One region of the Pristimantibacillus sp. Z349TD_6 genome, then DNA from elsewhere that is predicted to be linked to it. Evidence: a T-box and tRNA genes for the amino acid it is inferred to sense, from the RefSeq annotation. Region 1 holds a T-box; the other holds one or more tRNA genes.
The links. A T-box is a leader RNA that pairs with one kind of tRNA and senses whether it is charged. The one in region 1 lies ahead of AC0VYE_RS16180 (arginine--tRNA ligase), so its partner is inferred to be a tRNA-Arg.
Positions count from the first base shown of each region.

Region 2: it has a tRNA-Arg gene. The T-box ahead of AC0VYE_RS16180 (arginine--tRNA ligase) is inferred to sense a tRNA for this amino acid. The anticodon was not compared.

Region 1 is NZ_CM149662.1:3,748,392-3,760,158, forward strand. It holds gene AC0VYE_RS16140 (CHAP domain-containing protein) at 1-106, shown strand, start outside; gene AC0VYE_RS16145 (rhodanese-like domain-containing protein) at 213-524, shown strand; gene AC0VYE_RS16150 (aminoglycoside phosphotransferase family protein) at 696-1,622, shown strand; gene map (type I methionyl aminopeptidase) at 1,819-2,565, shown strand; gene AC0VYE_RS16160 (hypothetical protein) at 3,018-3,422, shown strand; gene AC0VYE_RS16165 (S-layer homology domain-containing protein) at 3,534-3,950, shown strand; gene AC0VYE_RS16170 (VOC family protein) at 4,039-4,404, opposite strand; gene AC0VYE_RS16175 (hypothetical protein) at 4,526-5,062, shown strand; T-box leader at 5,139-5,375, shown strand; gene AC0VYE_RS16180 (arginine--tRNA ligase) at 5,422-7,293, shown strand; gene AC0VYE_RS16185 (heavy metal translocating P-type ATPase) at 7,389-9,665, shown strand; gene AC0VYE_RS16190 (sulfite exporter TauE/SafE family protein) at 9,662-10,348, shown strand; gene AC0VYE_RS16195 (FixH family protein) at 10,369-10,812, opposite strand; gene AC0VYE_RS16200 (transposase) at 11,374-11,703, shown strand; gene AC0VYE_RS16205 (IS3 family transposase) at 11,709-11,767, shown strand, end outside.
Region 2 is NZ_CM149662.1:7,168,569-7,180,335, forward strand. It holds gene ppc (phosphoenolpyruvate carboxylase) at 1-1,296, opposite strand, end outside; gene AC0VYE_RS31010 (choice-of-anchor I family protein) at 1,681-6,990, opposite strand; gene AC0VYE_RS31015 (hypothetical protein) at 8,419-8,577, opposite strand; gene AC0VYE_RS31020 (hypothetical protein) at 8,734-8,901, shown strand; tRNA gene AC0VYE_RS31025 (tRNA-Gly) at 9,609-9,682, opposite strand; tRNA gene AC0VYE_RS31030 (tRNA-Pro) at 9,697-9,773, opposite strand; tRNA gene AC0VYE_RS31035 (tRNA-Arg) at 9,808-9,884, opposite strand; tRNA gene AC0VYE_RS31040 (tRNA-Gly) at 9,893-9,967, opposite strand; gene AC0VYE_RS31045 (ABC transporter ATP-binding protein) at 10,380-11,237, opposite strand; gene AC0VYE_RS31050 (phosphodiester glycosidase family protein) at 11,477-11,767, opposite strand, start outside.

The DNA of each region.
Region 1 (11,767 bases):
CTCAGATGTTTTTTACAGGGAGAGACAACGCTTTATACTGGGATACATACGGATAAGCAATGACTACCAGTATGAATGGTGCGGCGAGTACATTCCAATTACTTAATGCTATTAATGATTAAGTAGGTTAATCAAGATAGACATGAGCTGGCCATAGCGTTACAATGCTTGTAAATGAAAATTTAAATGCAGCGCTTGAAGGGATGGGTAACATGTACTCAGAGATTACGACAGCCGAGTTAGAGAGCCAGTTGAAGGAAGGTAAAACCTTAAATCTAGTTGATGTTCGTGAAACAGAGGAGTGGCAAGAAGGCCATATTAAAGAAGCACGCAGCATCCCGCTTTCGGTGCTCCAAGAGCGGATTGATGAGTTTCAGCAAGGGGAAGAAGATATCATTATTATTTGTCGCAGCGGCGGCCGCAGCGGGAAAGCTTGTGATTACCTCGAATCTCAAGGTTATAAAGTTGTAAACGTAGCTGGCGGCATGCTTCAATGGCAAGGCGAAGTAGCTACTGGAGAATAATAGAATAATAGGTTTCTAAAAAAGCCCATTGCGGGCTTTTTTTATTTGCATATTCGAATGAAGGAATAGATCACCTGAGGTAAAAGTATCAAATGAATATATCTATTGTTTCTCTTGCTGCGATTAACGAAATCAAGCTATATTTAATCCGAATTATAGGGGGGCTTGATTATGTCGCACACGAAACCGAGCGTATCGATTCAAGAAGTGAATACGGTGCTGCAGCGTCACTTTGGAAGCGAAGCAAGCCATATTAAGGCTAATGAGGGCGGTAATTTCAGCAGCGTTTTTTTCTTCGAATGGGCAAATGAACCATATGTGATACGCTTCAATTCATCCAAGGAATCATTTCTGCAGGAAGAGACGATTTCAAATCTGCTTTCTTCACAAGAGCTGCCTTATCCGAAAGTTTGTGGTATCGGTGAAGAGCGGCATTTCTCCTATTGTATTTCAGAGCGAAAGCTTGGAATCGTACTGGCGGATTTGCAGGCCGAGCAAAAAATGGCCGTTGTCCCCGATTTGGTTCATGTCATTTCCAAGATGAATCAGGTTCAATTAGGACAAACAACAGGATATGGCCCGGTCGTCGACGGAAAAAATGGTCAATATGCGGATTGGGAGTCATTTGTAGCAGCGTTTTTTGCAGAGAATCAGGAGGGAACCTTTTGGGAAAACTGGCATGAGCTGTATCAGAAGACCTGTTTAGAGCGTGATGTTTTTGAAGAGATATATTCGAGGCTGATGGCATTTTGCAGCTATAACGGAGCGCATAGACATTTTGTTCATAATGATTGTCATGAGTGGAATATTATTTCTGATGGCAGCAGCATTACCGGAATTATAGATGCAGGGTTCATCTACGGGGACTTTATGATCGATATAGCGACGATAGAAGAAGCAGTACCTGGTATAGATTTGGGCGAAGCATTCCGTGTTCATTATGAGCATTTAGGCAAACCAATTGAAAACTTTAAAGAACGGCTTATTGGAGCACGATACTTTAAAGGTCTGGACGGTCTTCGTTTTTTTGCGAAAATGGGCTGGGATCATGCTTATATCGAGCTTCGCGATAAGCTGCTATCTCTCCCTAAAGGGTAAATCATTAGAATGCCTCTCTACACACGCAGAGACATTTGCACATATAATGAGAACACGCAACTGACAACATGCTGACGGTTTTTGTGCAGTTTGGATATATTTTTATCACCATTTGAGGTATCCTTAGAATCACATTGTTTTTTAGAAAAATACTTCAGGCATCATTGTCCATGAAGTAAAGGATTGGGTGATTGAAATGATTGTTATCAAGACGAATGAAGAAATAGCAAAGATGAAAAAAGCTGGTGAAATTTTAGCTGCTTGCCATAGGGAGCTGCGCACATTTATTCAAGCAGGCAAAACGACATTAGAGATTGATAAATTTGTCGAAGCTTTTTTGCAAAAGAATGGAGCAACTCCTGAACAAAAAGGATATCACGGCTACCCTTTTGCAACATGCGCCTCAGTTAATGATGTAATATGCCACGGTTTTCCAAGTGAGCGGGCATTAGTCGATGGTGATATCGTAACCATTGATATGGTAGTCAACCTAGACGGTTGGTTAGCAGATTCCGCTTGGTCTTATGCAGTCGGCAATATATCGGAAACATCGCAAAAGCTGCTTGATGTGACAAAGGAATCCATGTATAAAGGGATAGAGCAGGCTGTAGTGGGAAACAGAATCGGCGACATATCTCACGCGATTCAAGTTTTTGCTGAAGCACAAGGCTTCTCGGTTGTAAGAGATTTTATAGGTCACGGAATTGGTCAGAAAATGCATGAGGAGCCTCAAGTGCCTCATTATGGCCCGCCGAATCGTGGTACACGTCTAAAAGCCGGGATGGTTTTGACAATTGAGCCTATGCTTAATACTGGGAAATACCACAGCAAAATCGATGAAGACGGATGGACGGCTAGAACGATCGATGGCGGTTTATCTGCGCAATACGAGCACACGCTTGCTATTACAGAAAATGGTCCGATTATTTTAACCGAGCAATAGATGTAATAAATGAACAGACTATAGCAAATTAATATGGCCTAAAGGCCACTACTATAAATTTCATTGTACTTGGCCTGCGTGCCTGTTTGTTTCTAGTGGAACAACGGGTCACAGGCTTTTTTATTTTGTAGAACAAAATTCTAAGTTTAGAAACTGTCCCTAAAAGGGCGTGAGTGAGCGGACTTTTATCGATGCAGAAAGAACCTTCCAAATCACTGTGAAAGTGGAAATAAAGGTTCTTTTTTCGATCATTAATATATGTAAAACTTGGTTATGGATTCCGAAGTTAACTTTTTGGAACACCCTTCTTTTGAAACATTTTTTAATGACAGGTTACTTTTTTAATAGAAAGAGTGTCTTATTACATATCTGGTAGAAGTGAGGCTTCATGCATATTTCGGATAAACGCATCGATATTCAGATGAACATCTTGAAGAGAGGGATGAGCCATATTGAGCAAAAAAATGGGATATATGTTATTGGGTGTTTTCTCTTTGCTGCTTGTCATTTTTTTATTCAACTGGCTTAGAACAAATACTGACAATTTCGGAATGCTGCAGAGCTTCTCTGTGACGATTAATAATCAATCAGATTATGATATCGTTTCGGTTGAAACTGGAATTATTTCAAGCCTTGAAAAGCATAGCTATGCAAAAATAATTAAAGCTGGCGACACGGTTCGAATAAAACCGCAATTGAAATTAACAGGTGAAGGTGCCGTATACTTGAAATATACCGATGACAGGGGAATGACGAAGGAGACTGTTGCTTGCGGTTATACTGAATCCCTTTCTGGGAGCACGAAGTTAACCATTGATAATAATGGAGTTGCAGAAAATGAACAAAAGTGCATGTAAAACTTGTTGAACTCTCAAATGTGCAGGTTCCGTATTTACAATTTTTAATTAAACGTAATGATAATAATGGTTAAACCTTTTTTTCTCATTTGTGAGATAAGGGTCTTTTTTGTGCGGATAATTGCTGACTACGTTGGGTGGAACTCATCCCTTGTAAACTGTGAATCTGTGAATGAAGCCATAGCAGTCTTAATTGCAGCAGTGGAACTGTTTGAGAGCAAAGTAGAGAAAGCTGCTATTTCGAGTGCTAAAGCTGGATTGTTGAAATTCCAGGCTAAAGCCGTGGATAAGGCGAAGCAGGTCGCTTTCAAAATTTCTGCTGAGCAAGTACAAGCTGCGAAAACGGCAGGTATTTCTGAGGATAGGAAGCTTGAAGTACTTAAGAATATAAGTACAATTAATGGCATGGGCAATGGCAGCTTTGCACCAAATCAAACGGCAAGCCGTGCACAAGCAGCTGTTATTTTATATCAGTTGCTGAAAAATTTACGAAATAACTTCTATGAATTTCTATTAGAAATGAGTTAAAAAAGAGCCGATAAGATGTTTGTTGGGATATGAGTGCTGGACCCATTCGGGGGCCGCCCATATACAACTCTTCTTAACGGCTTTTGGTTTATTTTCCAACTAGAACGAAAACGTTGCCATCAGGGGCTTCGAATACAGCGACATGCCCAGACTCCGTAGCAAAGGGTGTTCTAATCCATTGAATTTCTTCATTTTTGCTTAACTCGTTGTGTGCTTCACGGACATCTTCAACCAGAATTTCAACTTCAGTAAATTTGTTGTCAGGATGATTGCTAAGAACAAGTTCAGAGCTGTCCTTCATTGGAAATTTTAGACCGATAATTTTCCAAACAAACCCATCCTCTAATGCTCGTTCTATTTTCCAGCTTTCTGTTAGACCCATCGCAGTGTAAAAGGCAAGAGATTTCTCAATTTCGATCGTGTGAATGCAAACGCACTCTAGTTTCTTAAACATCAGGTCCAACTCCTTTGTTATTAACAGGAACATATGTTCTATAAAAGATTCTGCTATTTTCCATATTGAAAAGCAACCATTAGCAGTATTATACTTTTTATGGATTGGGGGGAATGTAGGCATGCTTGAATTCTTGTATCACTACTATGATGAATCGACGGGTCCATTCCGCAATTTATCAGACTTAAATCCAGAGGAAGCAGATCGTGTTTTAAACGAAATCATTGTTCAAAATAAAGGCTTCGCCAGCAAACGGTCCGCGGATTATCTGAAAATTCGACGGAGTCTCGAATTAAAAGCAAGAGATTTATTTATAGATAAAGGCGGTATGCCCATTCGGAAGTTTCCCCATTATATGACTCTCGGGGAATGTCCATGGCTCTTAGAATGGTATCCAGCAGGTAAAGTACTGCAAGTTCCAATTTCGAATTTCGAGTCAAATACGATTAGTTTTACTTATGGAGATTTGTTTCCAACGATGAGGTTCCAAGACAGAAAGCCTTATCGAGGTCAGCTCTATACTATGAACGAGATCTTTGAAGTAATAAGAGAATTTGGATTGCCACAAGAATGGAATGCCAAGGGAGAAAGAGGACCAGAAAGATACATCGAAGTGCAAGTGTGGGATGATGAACCGTTGAACAAATGGAAGTTATAGTTCGAAAAATGCAGCGAGACTTGACACCGCCATACACTTCCTGTATAAATACTTCTAAGCATATGAGTTAGAAATAACAACATTAGCGATTGGGACAGTAGTCTAGGACCGATAGTTGCAGCGAGCCGGATTAGTGGAAGCCGGTACGGATGTCTTAGATGAAGCGGGCCCATGAAATGGTTTGCCGAAACGAACGAAGTTACTTAGTAGGCAAATCCGGTCAATGACCGTTACGAAAATGAGGGGTCAAGCTGCTTATCAGGCTTGGCACTTAGAGTGGTACCACGGGATCTTTATGGCTCTCGTCTCTTATTTTAGAGACGGGGGCCTTTTTTATTTTGATAATAGGAGGAATTACAATGATTCATAAGCTGATTATTGGAGCAATTGAAGAAATAACGCTAGGCATGCTGGAAGAGGGACGTACAGAGCGACCTGAAAATCTCAAAATTGCGGTCGAGCATCCCGTTAACTTAGCGCATGGCGATTATAGCAGCAATATTGCGATGCAGCTTGCTAGGCTTTTAAAACGTGCGCCTTCATTGATTGCAGACGACTTCAAACAAAAATTAATCAAGCATCCAAGTCTTTCCTCATCCATAAAAAGGATTGAAATTGCTTCACCTGGGTTTCTTAACTTTTATGTGAATTGGACTTGGTGGGCAGTCAATACAGATCAGCTATCTTCGCAGAAAACGACAGTTAACAAAAAAGTGCTTGTTGAGCATACATCTATCAATCCAAATAAATCAGCGCATATTGGTCATTTACGTAATTCCTGCGTAGGCGATACGATTGCGCGAATGCTGAGAAGGACGGGGCATCAGGTTGAGGTGCACAACTACATTGATGATCTAGGCAACCAATTAGCGGATACGGTGGTAGGCATTCTTCAGACAAAGACGGTGCTGCCTTATGAGCGTTTTGGAGATTTTTGCTGGGATACGTATTCAAGCATTAATCGAGCTTATAAAGAGCAGCCAGAATTGCTTGAACAACGTACCAAGGTTCTTGCAGAGCTGGAAGAAGGGCATTCGAATTTAGCATGGATGGGCTTGTTGGTCGCAGAAAGAATTGTACGCGAGCATGTCGAGGAAATGAAGCAGTTTGGCATCACGTATGATGTTCTGGTATGGGAAAGCAATATTGTGCGTGAAGGCTTCTGGGCTCGCGCGTTTGAACTGCTGCAGTCAACGGGAATATTCCGCAAGGAAACAGAAGGGAAGCTGAAGGGCTGTTATGTGCTGAAGCATTCTGATGAAAACGGAGAACAAGAGGAACAATCGGATTTCCACGCAGATAAAGTGCTCGTTCGCTCAAACGGAATTTTGACTTATACGGCTAAAGATATTGCTTACCATCTGTGGAAGTTTGGATTGCTAGATAACGATTTCCGTTACCAGAAGTTTTCTGATGGCCTGTGGTCAACGCATACGAGCGGTGTAAGGAAAAAAATCGGTCATGCGGATATGGTCATAAATGTAATTGATCAGCGCCAAGAGTATCCGCAGGCTATGGTTAAACAAGCATTGCTCGCTTTAGGTTTTCAGGAGCAAGCAGAGCAGTTAAAGCATGTCAGTTATGGTGTTGTCGCATTAAGCCCTAATACGGCAAATGGTTTAGGTATCGATACGTCAGATGGCAAGCATGCGTATGCGATGTCAGGCAGGCAAGGAATCGGCATAAAAATAGCGGATTTCTTAGTAAGAATGGAACAAATCATAGACGCAAAAAGATCCCGTAAAGGCGGCTTGGCAAGTCGTACGATAGCAGCAGCATCGATTCGTTATTACTTGCTTCGTTTTCATTTGCAAACAGAGGTTGTGTTTGATCTTGATCAAGCAACCGAAATATCCGGCAATACAGGTGTTTATCTGATGTATACGTATGCTCGCTCCAGCAGTATTTTGAAGAGAGCAGGCGACACTGAGTTTAACCCACAAGCTCTAGCTGAAATTAGCGATCTTGAGATGCAAGAGCATTCATTGCTGAGACAATTAGCTTATTGGCCAGAAACGCTGGAAACTGCCGCTTTGGAGCTGTCACCTAATCAGCTTTGTACGTATGTATATGAGCTTTCCGCATTGTTTAACCATTTCTACGCTACATGTCCTATTTTGAAGGCTGAAGGCTCAGCGAAAAGCTTGCGTATTTGGCTTACCGAGCGTTATAAGCAAACGATGCAGGATGCACTTCACATACTGGGGCTTCCAGCGCCAAATAGAATGTAAACAGATGTTCCAATCATGCAATTGGCTTGCCCGTCATATAGTTTAACGCAGAGGTACAGGCATTAACAGCGATGAACGAAGGGCGGGTGCTGCAAATGGAGCAGGTACATGATAATCAGGTAGAGGATAGCGACCTTACGATAGATTTTGCGGTTCAGGGCATGAGCTGTTCAGCTTGTGCGGCAAGAATAGAGAAAGCAGTCAGCAAAATGGATGGTGTTCAAATGGCTGCCGTCAGCTTTCCGCTTCGCACCGCTTGGGTGCAGTTTAAGCCTGAGCGGCTCGGAGCGAAACAAATTGCTGAGCGTGTCAAGCAATTAGGTTTTGAAGCGATGCTTAATGAGACAGCTAAAGAAGGCTTGCACAAGGAACATCGTATTTTGAAGCTGCGACTCATTGCTTCAGCAGTGCTTACGTTGCCGCTATTAACCGGGATGATGCAGCATTTGCCATTTTTAAGGCCGATGCTTGATTATTTGCCAGCTTGGCTCACTATTCCATGGCTGCAGCTCATCCTTGCGACGATTATTCAATTCGTTATAGGCTTGCCTTTTTATTTCGGTGCATATCATGCGGTACGCGAGCGAAGCGCCAATATGGATGTGCTTGTTGTCATTGGAACGACAGCCGCTTATTTGTACAGCCATTATGTGGTATTTCAGAACGGCTTGTTTCGGCCGCTCTCAGAGGTGGCTGCTCATGCACCGCCATTGTATTTTGAAACTTCTGCTGTCGTAATCACAGCTGTCCTGCTGGGTAAATACATTGAAGTTTCCGCCTCGCTGCGTGCGCAGCGCGGATCGGACGGCTTCGGCAAGCTGCAAAGTCAGACGGCGGCTGTTGAACGGGCAGGTGAAGTGTTACATATTCAGACCGAATTTGTTAGAGCGGGCGATATTGTTATCGTACAGGCTGGTGAAACGATTCCGGTCGATGGCATTGTATGCGGCGGTCACTCCGCAACCAACGAATCATTGCTAACAGGCGAGAGTCTGCCGATTGCAAAGCGGGAAGGCGATCAAGTGTGGGCGGGAACTTGGAATGAAAGCTCACAGCTTCGCATTCGTACGAAGGCGGCAGGCCATGATACAATGCTTAACCGCATACAGGAGCTTGTCCGTCAAGCACAACGCTCGAAATCAGCCATTCAGCGAAATGTAGATGCGGCTGCAAGCTGGTTTGTTCCTGTTATGCTTTTCTTCGCCGTAGCAACGATTTTTATGTGGGGATTATATCTTGAGCCGGGGAATTGGAGTCGAGCATTCATATGCGGCATTGCTGTTTTATTAGCAGCTTGTCCATGCGCGCTTGGTCTAGCCGCACCGATCTCACTTGTCATTGCAGCCAGCAGACTTGCGAAGCAAGGCATTATTACGAAGGAAGCGGGTGCGCTAGAACGTTTGGCAAGTATACAAACGATCATTTTTGATAAAACAGGAACATTAACGGAAGGCAAGCCTCATATAAGTGCTTCACTAGCTATTAAAGGAAGCCGTAATGCTTTGCTGAGATTAGCGGCAGCTGCTGAAGCGGACTCCACACATCCGCTTTCAAGAGCAATTGAGAAGGAGGCGGTCAGACTAGGGCTTATTATTCCAGCTTCTAGTCATCATGTTTTCACGCCAGGCGGAGGCGTTGAAGCGATAATTGAGGAGCAGCGCTTCGCTATCGGGAACGCTCGTTTTGCAGCAGAACGCCAATGGACTATGAGCGTCGATATCATTGCTTTCGCAAGGCAGCGCGAGGATTTTGGAGAAACCGTGCTATATGCAGCAATAGACGATCAGATTGCTGGTGCAATCGCATTTAGCGATAAGATAAAGGAAAACGCGAGAGAGACAGTGAAAGAGCTTAAAAATTTAGGGGTTTCCGCTGTTCTAGCGACAGGTGATCACAAGGCGCCGGCATTTGCTGCTGCAAAAGCGGTTGGCATTACAAGCATCCATGCTTCCATGCTTCCCGAGGGCAAGCTGGCACTGGTGGAGCAGTTAAAGCGTCGCGGCAAACGAGTCGCAATGGCAGGGGATGGATGGAATGACGCACCGGCATTAGCCGCAGCCGATGTTGGCTTAGCAATGGGTGAAGGAACAGATGCAGCGCTTAGCGCAGGCCATATGACGCTGCTTTTCTCTCGTCTGCACGCCATTCCAGAAGCGATTCGAATTAGCCGATTAACGATTCGAAATGTGCGTCAAAATCTAACCTTTGCTTTCCTATACAATGTTATCGTCATCCCTTTTGCTGCTTTTGGTTTGCTTGAGCCTTGGATGGCTGGAACAGCGATGGCGCTAAGCTCTGTTTCTGTTGTAAGCAATGCGCTTCGGCTTTCTGGTCAGTTGCAAAGCAAGAGCCGGGTTGGTGCAATAAGATGACGCTGACTTGGCAACTGATTGGATTCATTATTTTAACAGGCTTATTCAGCGCACCTCATTGCATTGGTATGTGCGGGGGGATTGTATCAACCGTCTCATTAAACTCCTCAGCGCCAGTCAAAAAATCAATGCTTCTATATAATACAGGTCGCATTCTCTCTTATTCCTTATTAGGGGCTGTAATGGGAACAGTAGGTTCTTTTGTGGATGTCGCAGGTAAATTTGCAGGGGTTCAAGGATTGGCATCCATTATTGGCGGCTGTTTCTTGCTGCTCTGGCTTTGGCGGAGATTTCAGCTGCCGCTCATGAACCGATTGTCTAGCTTTCTGCACAAACGGTTAGTAGTCGGTACTTCTCGCTCTGCTAAGCAGGAAACGTTCCATTTGCTGGCAACTGGAATAGCCTTCGGATTTTTGCCGTGCGGCTTAACTTATGCGATGCAGATGACGGCAGCCTCCACTGGTTCAGGACTTGAAGGCGCGGCTGTCATGGCCTTGTTTGGGCTATCGACTTTCCCTGCTTTAGCGGCAGCCGCGTCCATTGCTGCTTTTGCCAATAAGAAATGGCGGCGATTTATGCGTAAAGCAAGTGTAGTCACGGCGATTGCTGTGGGTGTCATCTCAATTTTGCGCGGTCTTGCGGTGAATGGTGTCATACCGTCGATTAATCCATGGCTTTGGTAAATTGCTAATATGCTAATTTGCTAATGAACCGCTCGCAGTAATCGGTCGATGGTATACGTTTGGTCAACCGTCTTGAGTGTTAGAGTCGCTTTCCATGTGCCAGCCATCAGTGGTACGCCTTCGCCCGTATACGTTCCAGGGTCAGCTTCCGTCATTTTAAACTCGTAATCGCCGCATACCATATCCATCATCTCAAGCTTGACTGATAGCTCAGCTCCTTGTAATGGGGCGCCCGATAGATCTGTAAGCTCGATTTTAAATAAATTATTGTGAAGCACCTTTGCTGGATAACCATCGATGGACCACTTAGCTTCGCCTTTGTCGAAGAGATGCTCCGTCATGGGCGGCGTTAATTCTTCGCCTTTACGTAGCCAAGTAAAAACTATGCCAACGACGATTGCTATAACCAGTAAAATGATAGTGAATTTTAGCAGGTTATAATTTGGTTTGTGTTCTGCTTTCATATTTAGGAAAGAACCTCCTTTATGAGTTGCATATTCTTTAGTTAGATTCATAAAAAGAATGAGTGTTGTAAAGGGATGTATTAAATGCTATTTGCTATCAACTTGCGATACGAATGGTAAGAAAAAAAGCATAGCATGGGCGAAGAAGTTGCAAGGAGAGGTAACGGACATCAGATACGCTATTGTGCTTATTTTGACTTTATACGTAACCGTAACGGACATAGAAGCCCTTATTTGGCTTCACAAGTTGGTTTTTAGCTTCCATTTGCACAAATAGCGGATCCTATGTCCGTTAGACTCAAATATGGGCCTTTTTGTTGAAAATAACGGAATATATGTCCGTTAGGAGGTAGCGAGAAGCTAACGTACACCAGATACGTTATTTGATCAATTTGGCTGTTTTCGCAACTGTAACGGACATAAAAGCCCTTATTTGGCTCCACTAGTTAGTTATTAGCTCTCTTTCGCCTAAATAGCGGATCCTATCTATATAGCCCCCTAATCCATTTGGACACTCCCACTCCTTTCAGCTACACTAAATTTATGGTGGGGGAATGACCAGTGAAAAGACGATTTAGATGCCCGGTTGAAGCGAAAAAGGAGCTTGTTGTAGAAGTGTTAGCTGGTTACCGTACGGAGGTTGTGGCCAGAAAACACGGTATGTCTCCTAAGACGCTTAGCTGTTGGGTTCGTCAATATCAGGATGAGGTGGGGGAACTTATGGCGAAAAGACATGACGATGAAAATAAACTAAAAAAGGATGCAGCCAAGCTGGAAGCCTTGCAGCTTAAATATGATCAAGCAATAAAACAGCTTGGAGAGAAAGAATTGGAACTAAGCATTCTCAGAGATTTGGTAAAAAAAAAGCACCCAGACTGGAGACAGCGTTAACATGGATTGAGCGAGGCTATCCCGTCCGAACGGTATTGCGCATCTGTGACCTACCTCGTTCAAC
Region 2 (11,767 bases), 3.4 Mb from region 1:
CGCATTTTCATGCTCTTGGCTATGCTGACGAACATCAAGTGCCATAAGGTGGAAACCAAACAGCTCCACTTGACGTACTAACTTAGCAAGTGCTGTATCTGCTACATAATCAGCGTAGTGATGACGCAAGCTGCGATCGATAACGAGCAAGTCCTCGCGAAGCTCTTCCGGGTGGTTGTAGCGCATTTGCGAACCCTTAAGCGATTCATCGCGTGTATTAGCCAGCTTCTCTAGCATAAAGCCAAGCTTAATACGGTATGGCTCCTTCGTATTTCTCCAAAGTTCGACGCACTTAAGCTCAACATGCTCGCGATCCGATCGAATCGAATCGATAAGCTCAGCCGATACCTCGACAAGGTTTGTGCTGAAGCTGAGAAGGTCCATAAGCTCGCCTAGTTTTTCTTCGTACTTGCGAATAGCCAGCTGACGGTGCAGCGTTAGCGTTTCCCAAGTGACCTGAGCTTTCACGGATGGGTTGCCATCGCGATCGCCGCCGATCCAAGAGCCAAATCGCAAGTAATCCGGCACATGCCAGTTCTCATCTGGATAGTATTTGCTTAGGCAGCGTTCAAGCTCTTCATAAACATTAGGAAGCACTTCGAACAATGTCTCATCAAAATAGTACAAGCCGTTACGAACTTCATCGATAACGGTTGGTTTGCGGTCACGAAGCTCGTCTGTTTGCCACAAAATAAGAACCTCGTTCATGAGCTTCTCACGCAGCTTCTCGCGCTCGCGATAAGTTAGTGTTGGGTTATCCAACTCCATCACATCTACAGCAATCCGTTTATGAATATCAAGCACCGCGCGGCGAGTTGCCTCGGTCGGGTGTGCAGTCATTACTAGTTCCAGCGAAATATTGCTCAAAATATCTCTAACTTCCTCGATTGCAATGTCGCGTTCCTTCAGATCTTGAACCGCGCTCTCAATGGAGCCGCGTTGGACCGCTTCGCCAGCAGAAACCTCGTAATCACGTTTCCGTCTAATCCGATGATTTTGCTCTGCAATGTTGACAAGCTGAAAATAAATGGCAAACGCTCTAATCACTTGATGACGTATTTCCGGGTTAAGCGATGATACATTTTCTTTAAATTGATCAAATAATTCCGGTACAAATTCAGCGCGAAGAGATTTACTTTGTTCACGAATCCGTTCTACGATTTCAAGCAGCTCGCGGCCGCCTTGATGAACAAGAACTTCACCGAGAATGTTGCCTAGAAACCGGACATCGCGTCGCAGCAAATTGTTAGCCTGCTGCCGATTTGTGGTCAAAGTAGATGCAGATTGATCCGACATACTGTTCCTCCTAAATTTTTGCGAAGCAACGATCGCTCCGTAAGCATTTACTTGTTTTCCGAAGCAGCAATCGCTTCGAAAGCTTGCTTGTACAACATGAACGTTTTTTTGACTTCTACCATCATACTACAAAAACCTACAGGGTTGAAGCCCTGAAGCCAATCCTAACAAAAACAGATTCACGCAAGCAGAGTATATAACCCGCTCCTTTTTGCTTCTTATGTTTCCGGTAAATAATAACTGCGAAAGACAACCCGCTTCAGTTAAGTTAACGATGCTTATTAACTTAGCAAAAAGGCTGGTTTAATCCCATAAATTAACCCTCTTATGAAAAAGACCGCAGCACCCCTCACTGAAGGGCGCTGCGGTCTTGCTCAAGTCGAATTATGCCATTAATTGAATTAATTTCGCTAACATTTTCGCTGCTTCCTCACGGGTAGCCAAATCCTTCGGTGCAAAATAGCTGCCTGCCTTGTTTGCATAGATCTTGCCATTAATGATTCCCGCCTGCTGCACTGCAGCTGCTGCTTCCTTCGCAAAGGCTCCAATAGATGATGCATCTTCAAACGCTATAGCATTTGTCTGCACAGGCAAATCAAAGTTCATGACATCAACGAACCTTGCAATCATAGCCACCATTTGCTCACGGCTAATATTGGCTTTAGGATTGAAGCTGCCATCTCCAGCACCTCCGACAATTCCTTTTTCAGCCGCCCATGCTACCGCCCCTGCAAAATAATCGGATGACTTCACGTCCTTAAAGCTAGATGGCGTATAACCGTCCAGTTGAGCGCCAGCAATTCTTGCAAGGATGAGTGTGAAATCAGCCCGTGACATGTTGGCCTTTGGAGCAAACCTTTGATTGCCCAAGCCGCCGATTATATCTCGGGAAGATAAGTAAAGGATAGAATCCTTCGCAAAGCTTGATGCCGTGTCCAAAAATGCCACATGATTGTAGCCAACTCCGTAAGTAGAGAAATGGCTGACCGTAAACTGCAATTGACCTGTCGACTTATCGTACACGCTGTTAGGTACAATGATAAGCTTGCCGTCATTTGCAATATAGTAGATGACTACTGCTTGGCTGTCTTCGTTTGCTTGAAACGAATAAGGAATGCTAACCCTTGCTTTACCGCCCTTCAAATCGGTAATCGCTGTTTTTCCGCCGATCACATCAAACGCATACACAGGATGGCTGCCGATCGTTTCTTTGATCGCACTAGACAGCTTAGAAACATCCACTTTGTTGACCGCTATGGAAAGCTCGCCATTTCCTGAGGCTGCCGCCAATGTTCCAATAGCCTTAGCATCAAAGGATACGATTCCGAGTCCTGCATTAACATCCAGCGACTTCAATCCCTTAGCTGCAAGCTTAGCGATAGCTTTTTCCTCAAACTTGATAACCGTTGACTTGGTGTCTGTGTTAGCCGCTATTTTAAACTCAATGGATGCCGGCTTGCCGTTTGATGCTTTATCTAATGCAGCTATTGCTGAATCCAATTGATTTACCGTTACCGTTGCAGTGGTCTTACCGCTGTTATCCGTTTCAGCTTTAAGCGTGCTTACTGCTTTTACGGTCTCCCCATTTACGATCGTCACTCCAGCATCTTCAGGTTTTGTAGAAGGTGCAGGCGTCGGCGATGGATTCGGTGTTGGCGATGGAGTTCCGATGTCACCTGAAGTAACCGTGACACTCGTCTCAGCGAGACCATATCCGTCAGCACTCGCTGCTGAAATGACCGCTGTTCCCGCTTTTAACGCTGTGACATTTCCATTTGAATCTACAGTTGCTACAGCTGTATTAGAAGAAGTCCATATTGCAGCAGCAGAGCTTCCGCCTACAGGCTCGACGGTTGCAACCAGCTTAGATGCATCTCCAACTTTTAAGGAAAGGGAAGCTTTATCCATCGTTACTTTCGTTACATTCAGCTGATATACGCCTACCTTGCCGCCTACTTCGTAAGCAACCAAGAGTAGAGGCATTCCAGTTGGGCTAATGTTAGCCGGAATAAACTCCAAACCTTCTGGGCCAGTATCTGTATCTAAGTTGTCCTTGCCTTGACTATCTTTGAACACGCGAGTATTTGTATAATTAGCGAATGTTGCATGCGCAGGATCTGTTACATCATAGGTCATGAAACCACCGATGCGCTCAAGACCAACGAATGCCAAAACCTTATTGCCAACCTTCCCCGTTTTAATATCTTCCGGTTCTGGTCCCTTCTTGCCGCTTCGATCGTCAATAGCTGTCTTACTGTTGCTTGTGTTAAAGAATGCTGGCAAGCGACTGCCCGTTATCGTTTCAAAATCGTTGCCGCTGTCATAGACCTGCTCCATCGAGTTCGCATTCCAGATAGAGAAAGAACGTCCGCCATACATGTAAATGCCGTCATTGCCCATATCGCTTGCGACTTCAATACCATCATAAGCAGTCTTGCCATTTAGGAAAATCGCTGCCGCTGAAGTCGGATCAAGCTTTCCTTTTAATGCACCTATCGTGCTGCCGTTTGTACGGTTCGGCCATTCCGTTACATCGCCTTCATTAGCTGTAAAAAGGTAAGTCTGACCGTTAATCGTATGAGATGCGATACCGTCAGGCATGTACATCCCTTTAAACGGTACATTTTCCAGCTTAATCGCACCGTCTTTTAGAACGTCGAGAGAATTGCGCGGATCATTATAATCCTTTAATCCAAGTGCCTTTACAGCCGTCACTTTGTTCGTTTCGATATCAATAATCGCAATTGCATTATTCTCTTGCAATGACACATAGGCTGTCTTGTTATCATCCGAAAGAGTGATATACTCAGGCTCCAGATCATACACAGCGTCTGCTTTTGTTCCGCTCGATTTAATTTTTCCATCTGCCGGATCCACTTTTCCGCGAATATGAACACCATCCTCGATAACGGACGGATCATCGAAGAGTACATTGGTAACTTTGTTGCTTACTGTGTTGACGATCGTTACGCTTCCTTTAGGATCATCTGCACCATTGCGCGGCTCCGCCTCATCCGCAGTAAGGATATACTTTCCATCAGTTGTTGACTTAATCATATCCGGTTGTACACCAGCAGAGTAGGCTGTTATTAAATTACCATCATAATCAAGTACGATGATTTTACCTGGTTTGAGTGGATCCGCCTCTTGTACCGCTACAGAAACACGCTTAGTTGTCGTATTAATATCTACACTAGTTAAATCACCGTATACAAAACCTTCAACCTCGGCCATCGGCTTAACAAGTATCGTTTTTTCTTTACTTAGCGTTCCGTTCCCGCTTCCCATGCTGACAATATCTAAGCTTGGCGGATCACCGGAGCCGTTAACCAAATAAAATTTGCCATTGTCTTTGTTGAATTTCACGATCTCGGCAACGCCGCCTTCTTTATTGAATTGGCCTACTGAATATTCTCCGATTTTTGAAATATTGAGCGTATCTTTAAATTCAGCGGACGCTGGCTTTATAATCATATCTGCAGCTGCGCTTGCTACAGCCAATCTAACTTCGCTGCCAAAAACTCCAATCGTTCCAGTAGCTTGTGCATTGTCCCCAACTTCAACCTTCGGAAACGCTCCATTCACATAAAGCAGCATATCGTTATCAAGCTTAATCGTATTAGCCGTTTTGTCCACGGCAGTTACATTGCCTGTAGTTGTCACTCTCCTGCCGTACATATCAGCTGTTACTGAACTAAGCTTATCTACGTTAAGCATAGACTTATCGAACGTATCTTCCGCCACTATGCTAAAAATTTTATTGTTCAGCCTTGTTACCTGTAAGTTGCCTTTTACCCGCACTTCGCCGTCATGAAGACCAGCCGTCCCAGAAACGCGTACCTCTGCACCTACCGGGATGGTTGGGTCCATGCCTTCAACAGCAATTGCGCCCGTGAACGATTGTACATAACGCACTGCGTTTGCTTGGCTGTTATCCGATTTAACGGACGGAGTTGTAACTAAACCTTCAACCGTTACCGCTTTGTCTGTTGTATTCTTCTGGAGTGAGCCGATAAGCTTCACAAAATCAGGAATGACATCAACGGTTCCTTCTGTTTTCCCACCTCGCGTAGGCGATGGATCCACTACTGCAAAATCAGCAGCATTGTTGTTGGAATCTTGGAAGTTGATACGGCGCACGCCTTTAACAGCCGCTGGCAGTGAAGCTCCATTCCCTACAGATGTGCCTTCATGCAGTTTAGTTTGAACCGCACCGAAGCCTACCACATCAACAACTGCCGAAGTAGAGTACACTCCTTGAAATAATTCCACTGAGCCATCCACATCAGACATGCCGATAGATTGCTCTTTCGTGCTTGCATATGCATCAGCCAGGTAAGGATCTCCGTAATTTTTATCGCTCGTATTGCCCCAAGTTGCTTCAAGGCGAACGAGGTAATAATCATGAGGAGCAATAACCGCACCTTCTTCAAAATCATAGCCTTGTATCGTTGTAGCACCTTTATTGCTGTATCTTAAATGATATCCTGCAAGCGATATTGGCGAAGCAGTCGGATTGTAGAGTTCTACAAAATCATACAGGTATGGAGATGCTGCTGGAGGAGTATCTTTATTAATTTTCCCGCCGCCGCCATATACTTCATTAATTAGAACATGAGTTGCTGGCGCTATACTGGATTGAATAGTAAACGCAAACGACTTAACTATGCTAACTGGCGTACCTGCCGTGCTGTCAGTCGCTGTAATAGTCACATTAGTATTTGATACCGCCTTGGTCGGTGTCCCCGTTAAAGCACCATTTGACGCAAGGCTAAGTCCTTCTGGCAAGCCTGTTGCAGTAAAGGTATATGGCGTATTTCCTCCAGTAGCTTGTATAACCACAGAGTATGGAGATCCAACAAAGCCATCAGCAAGAGACGCTGTAGTAATGGCTAGCGGCTGAACAACACCCGGCCCCCATGCGCCGTCAGCACCGCTGCGAGGTATTGCTGCTAGTAATGCATCGCCTGTAGCTAACTCATAATCGACTTGTTTGAAATCCGCTTTATTATTGTCTGTATCTAAGAAGTTGCTGCGGCGAATGGACTTTTTCTTCGATGTGCCTTCTGCTGAGCCCGTAGGGAATGCAGTCTCATATCCGTCGATATTGCTATCCTTATCATTGCTTCCTGTACCTACCATATCTACATAGCCGTCTGGCTTAGTGTCAAAAGGATTAGGATCAGTCAGTAAAGTTTGATTGCTCATGAGAGCAACCTTCATCCCTTTATTGTTAATGAAACGCTCCCAAGTAAGGTCGCCTTTTGCAGAGAGATCTACCTTAGGTTTTGCAGCACGTGTAGAAGCTCCTGTTATTAGAAAAGAAGAATGTGCTTTAATCGTCCCGGTCAAATTAAGCTTTTCCCAAGCCTTAGTAGCACCTGTCGTCGCACTAGAGCCCCGATCCGCATATTGCAGCGACCAACCAGCAAGATTGACATCACTATCCGTCGGATTATAAAGCTCAATAAATCCATGAGATAACAGTATTTCAGTATCCTCATCCAATCCACCGCCATATACTTGATTAATGACAATGTGTGGGGTGGCTACATTATAGGCGCTGTCTACTGCGTAAGGCGTCCCTGATAGCGGTGATCCGGCAGCCATGACTGGCCCGCCTGCCAGCACCATGCTGGCCGTAATTTCCGTAGCTAATAATAATGATATTAACCTTTTACTATAGATCTTCAAGTTTCACTCACTCCCATATCTATTATGTTAACTAGAATTGTAGAGAGTTTTTATTTCATAATGATTAATGTTCCATGAAGCTTTTGTAAAGCGCTTGGTTTTTGGTGGGGTGTTTGGTTATTGGCAAAGCGCTTGGTTTTTGGTGGGGTGTTTGGTTATTGGCAAAGCGCATGGTTCTAGATAAAACGTTTGGTTCTTGGCATAACGCACGGTTCTAGATAAAACGTTTGATAAAACGCTTTGTAACTACTTGATTAAACACTTGGTAAACCATTCCAAACCTCGTCAAAGCACATGTTTAACTTTTTTAGTGTATGGGCAAACAAAACAGCCCGCTGAGAGCTTCCAGATGGGATGTTTTGATTGATATGTTTATTTATCTTTACACATATAATATTTTCGACACTCAACATTGGAATCTACTGTTACGTTTTTCATATTTAACCTCTAACCCTAACGGAGATGAAATCCGCTATTTCAAGAATTCAAGCTCATTACGTGGATCTAACGGACATAGGATGCGTTAATAGCTTGAAAAGTAGCCAAATTAAGCTTCCTGAAACTAAATAAGAGATCCTATGTCCGTAGTTCTACAAAAGGACCGAATTTCAGCAAATAAGGTATCTCATGTCCGTTAATTCAACACAAGGTTGGAATCGTCGCTTATAAGGCATCTGGTTTCTGTATTGATGCGTTTATTTATGTTTACATAAATAATACTTTTGGCTCAACATTGGAGTTTGCTCTTATGCTGTTCATGTTCAGTCCTAACGGACATGAAATACGCTATTTCGATATTTTAAGCTCGTTACGTGGACCTAACGGACATAGGATACGTTATTTGCTTAAAAAGCAGCCAAATTAAGTATCCTGAGGCTAAATAAGAGATCCTATGTCCGTTAGATCTGTAAAAGCACGGAATTTCGTCAAATAAGGTATCTCATGTCCGTTAATTCTACACAATGCTGGAAGCACCACTTATAAGACATCTAGTTTCTGTTTGATACGCTTATTTATGTTTACAAAAATAATATTTTCGGATCAAAATTGGAGTCTGCTCTTATGCTGTTCATGTTTAACCTTTAACCCTAACGGACATGAAATCCGCTATTTCGATATTTTAAGCTCGTTACGTGGATCTAACGGACATAGAATGCGTTAATTGCTCTAAAAGTAGCCAAATTAAGCATCCTTAAACTAAATAAGAGATCCTATGTCCGTTAGTTTTATAAAAGGACCGAATTTCGGCAAATAAGGTATCTCATGTCCGTTGCAGCTCTTACTTGGAAGTTTTAAGAGAAGAGAACCCTCGCTTTTAGCTTTGAATACGTGCGCCTGCACCAATCCACCAAACCCCCACTTTAAACCTTCAACTTCCGCATTAGGTGCTTAGAAATATATGACACCTTTTAATATATGATAGTTAACTCACTCTATTTTCCATTTCCACTCAGCAGCCAAGTCTATTAAGTAACTGTAAAGGTATTCTATGATTTCTCGAGCTTCTACATCAATAATATAATTTATTGCACTTTGTTGATTTAGCACATTATTCTTAAGCGTTTTATATAAATTACTTTGCTGCATAAATAACGCTTCTAAGCCTATCCGTTAGACGTTTTTAATCATAACTTGATATTTCAAGAATAGGTTTAAATGTTTTTATCTTCACTGTCATTGAAACTTAGATTAATATATTTCGTAGAAATATTTGTAAATAAAGAAAGAATGAGGTCATTACGAATGAAAAAAACATTCCTATATGCCCCGATCATTCTTGTGGCTCTGTTTTTTCTTAGCATGAATGAAGCCGGAGACGAGCTACATTGGAAAAACATTGTAGAGAAGATTTTAGTTTTGGGCACTGCATTTGGGGTCTTATATTTAATTAATTGGCTGACCAAAAAATAAGCAATATGTTTATTAGAATTTAAACGTGGTCACAATCGAATCGATATATCGAAGAGTAGCTATATTTCTCCAATTCATCTAATGCCAATAAAGGAGAATGATTTAATGAGGCGCAGAACTCGTAATAATAAGGTAGATACTTTCTTTTACAGCTTGGAAGTATTTTTTGAAGTATGGATATACCTCCCTCGGCTAATTTTCCGACTATACAAATGGATATTTGATTAGCCTATGTACACTTGTTTAGTACAGGGAGTCTCTAAGACGCTTCCGACTAGAATGGAATTAATGTTAGGTAAGACCACGCAAGGCGGTACTAAGCGATATGTCTTTCATGGTTAGAAGGTGTGAATTATTATCCGCCCTCCCCTCTATGGGCTAGAGAAGGTTTCTAAGCAAGCGAGAGCTCCTAAAATCCATCTGCTTGATCTAAGGCGTATAATGGCAGTGCTGCCGCGTGGGAGTGGTGAAAATCTGAAGTTAACATAGGAAAACCTCTGTCACACCAAAATCGGAACAGCGGAAAATACATCAATGCACGAATTAAAGATGATTAGTCGTGGGTCAGTTGATCGGTTTTAATCACTTAACTCAATAGTTAAAAATTCGCCCCAGAATATGCCCCAAGATAAGGAAAGGTTTCTTTTTTATTAAATCAACAAAAACAAAAAAAGCCTTGCTGCGCAAGGCTTTCGGGTTTAAATAGTTGGAGCGGGTGATGGGAATCGAACCCACGCTATTAGCTTGGAAGGCTAAAGTTCTACCATTGAACTACACCCGCAAAGAAAAAGATTATGGTCGGGACGACACGATTTGAACATGCGACCCCCTGGTCCCAAACCAGGTGCTCTACCAAGCTGAGCTACGTCCCGAAGTGTAAATGAATTGCGTCTAATGTTGGGAAAATGGCGCGGCCTAAGAGATTCGAACTCCTGGCCTTTTGATTCGTAGTCAAACGCTCTATCCAGCTGAGCTAAGGCCGCACAATTTATGGAGCGGAAGACGGGAATCGAACCCGCGACCCTCGCCTTGGCAAGGCGATGCTCTACCGCTGAGCCACTTCCGCATGTATTTCTGTCGGCCGTTCGTTTCGTTTATCATCGCGGCGACAAGTAATAATATATCACCCCTGAAAACAAAAAGCAACTGTTTTTTAAAAAAAGTTTTAAATTATTTTAAATCCTTTAAAAAACAATGTTCTAATATGGCTGCAAAACCTTATATGGCGCGGAAATATGTGCTTTTAGACTTCATAAATCCAATCATAAAAATCAGCTTAAATGACGTTATATCTTATTACCCGGTTTACTCCTTCCGATTGTTTAGCTCTAATGGATTACATTTTATAAATAACAAATATAAACGGTTCACTTCCCACCCACTCGCTTCTAAGCTCAATATACTACACATGGCTTATCTAAAAGAACAAAAAACCGCATTTCCAAAGGAAACGCGGTTTACGGCATTCATATTAGTTACTATGCTCCAGCAGCAGCCAATGGTCTCTCTGACTGTGCACGGTTAATCAATGCCACTTTATCAGCAGCAGGCTGGCCGGCTAGTGCATATGGCAAGCAAAGAGGAACGCCTGTACGCGGATCAGGCACGATATCTGCCTCAATGTTAAACACTTCGCGCATAATATCCGGTGTCATAACTTCTGCAGGCGTACCTTCGCCTACAACGACACCCGTTTTAATTGCGATCATATGATGAGCGTAACGTGTCGCGTGATTCAAATCATGAACGACCATGACTACTGTGCGATTATTAGCTGCGTTCAGCTTTTGAAGCAAGTGAAGTACCTCAAGCTGATGTGCCATATCCAGGAAAGTTGTAGGCTCGTCAAGGAATAAAATATCCGTTTCCTGTGCAAGAGACATTGCAATCCATGCACGTTGACGTTGTCCGCCCGATAGATGATCAACCGGACGATCGGCAAAATCAGTCATACCTGTCGCTTCGATTGCCCACTGCACGATACTGCGGTCATCCTTAGTCATCGATCCGAAGCCCTTCTGGTATGGAAAACGACCATAAGAGACAAGCTCGGCTACTGTGAGTCCGTCCGGAGCGGTTGGATTTTGCGGCAAAATTGCCAATTGCTTCGCTACTTCCTTCGTCGATTGCTTGTGAATGGACTTCCCGTCCAGAAGTACACTGCCCTTCGAGGGATTCATAATACGGGCCATTGTTTTCAAAATCGTTGATTTACCAGAGCCGTTAGCTCCTACTAGCGCCGTGATTTTCCCTTGAGGTATAGCAATGTTTAAATTCTCAACGATTAGACGGTCATCATAAGCAATATCAAGACTAGAGGTCGTTAAACGAATCATTGAACATGCACGCTCCTTCCGCTGCCTGAGGCAGACACCTTATCATTTTATATTTATATTTCAATAAGTAACGAATATTGATAACGATTATCATTTATTTTCTAATGATAATGTTTCTCACAAAAAAAGTCAATGATAATATAAATAGCAATTATTCATATCGATAAAAATAGAGCCCTATTTAAATAGAAAAGCCGCCCAACAGGTTGGGACGGCTAGCTTTTATCATTTTACATACGTTACCACTTTAGCTTCGTGCCAAATACAAGACCATTGCTTATTAGTCTTCCAGGCGTGGTAATGAGTTTTCCTTGCGCGTACATGCCAGAGGATGCTCCTCCGTCCAAATTCATCGCCTGCTCAGCGCCAAGCTGAATCATGATTTGACTCCACTGTTTTATCGTTGCTTTGGAGACAGTAGCTATGACAACAGTCCCGTCCTTTTTGACAAGAATGCCGCTTCTGCCAGCTGCATCGGTCAATATTTTGGAGCTGCTAAACCCTTCCCCAGCTGGATTAACTGCCGGTTT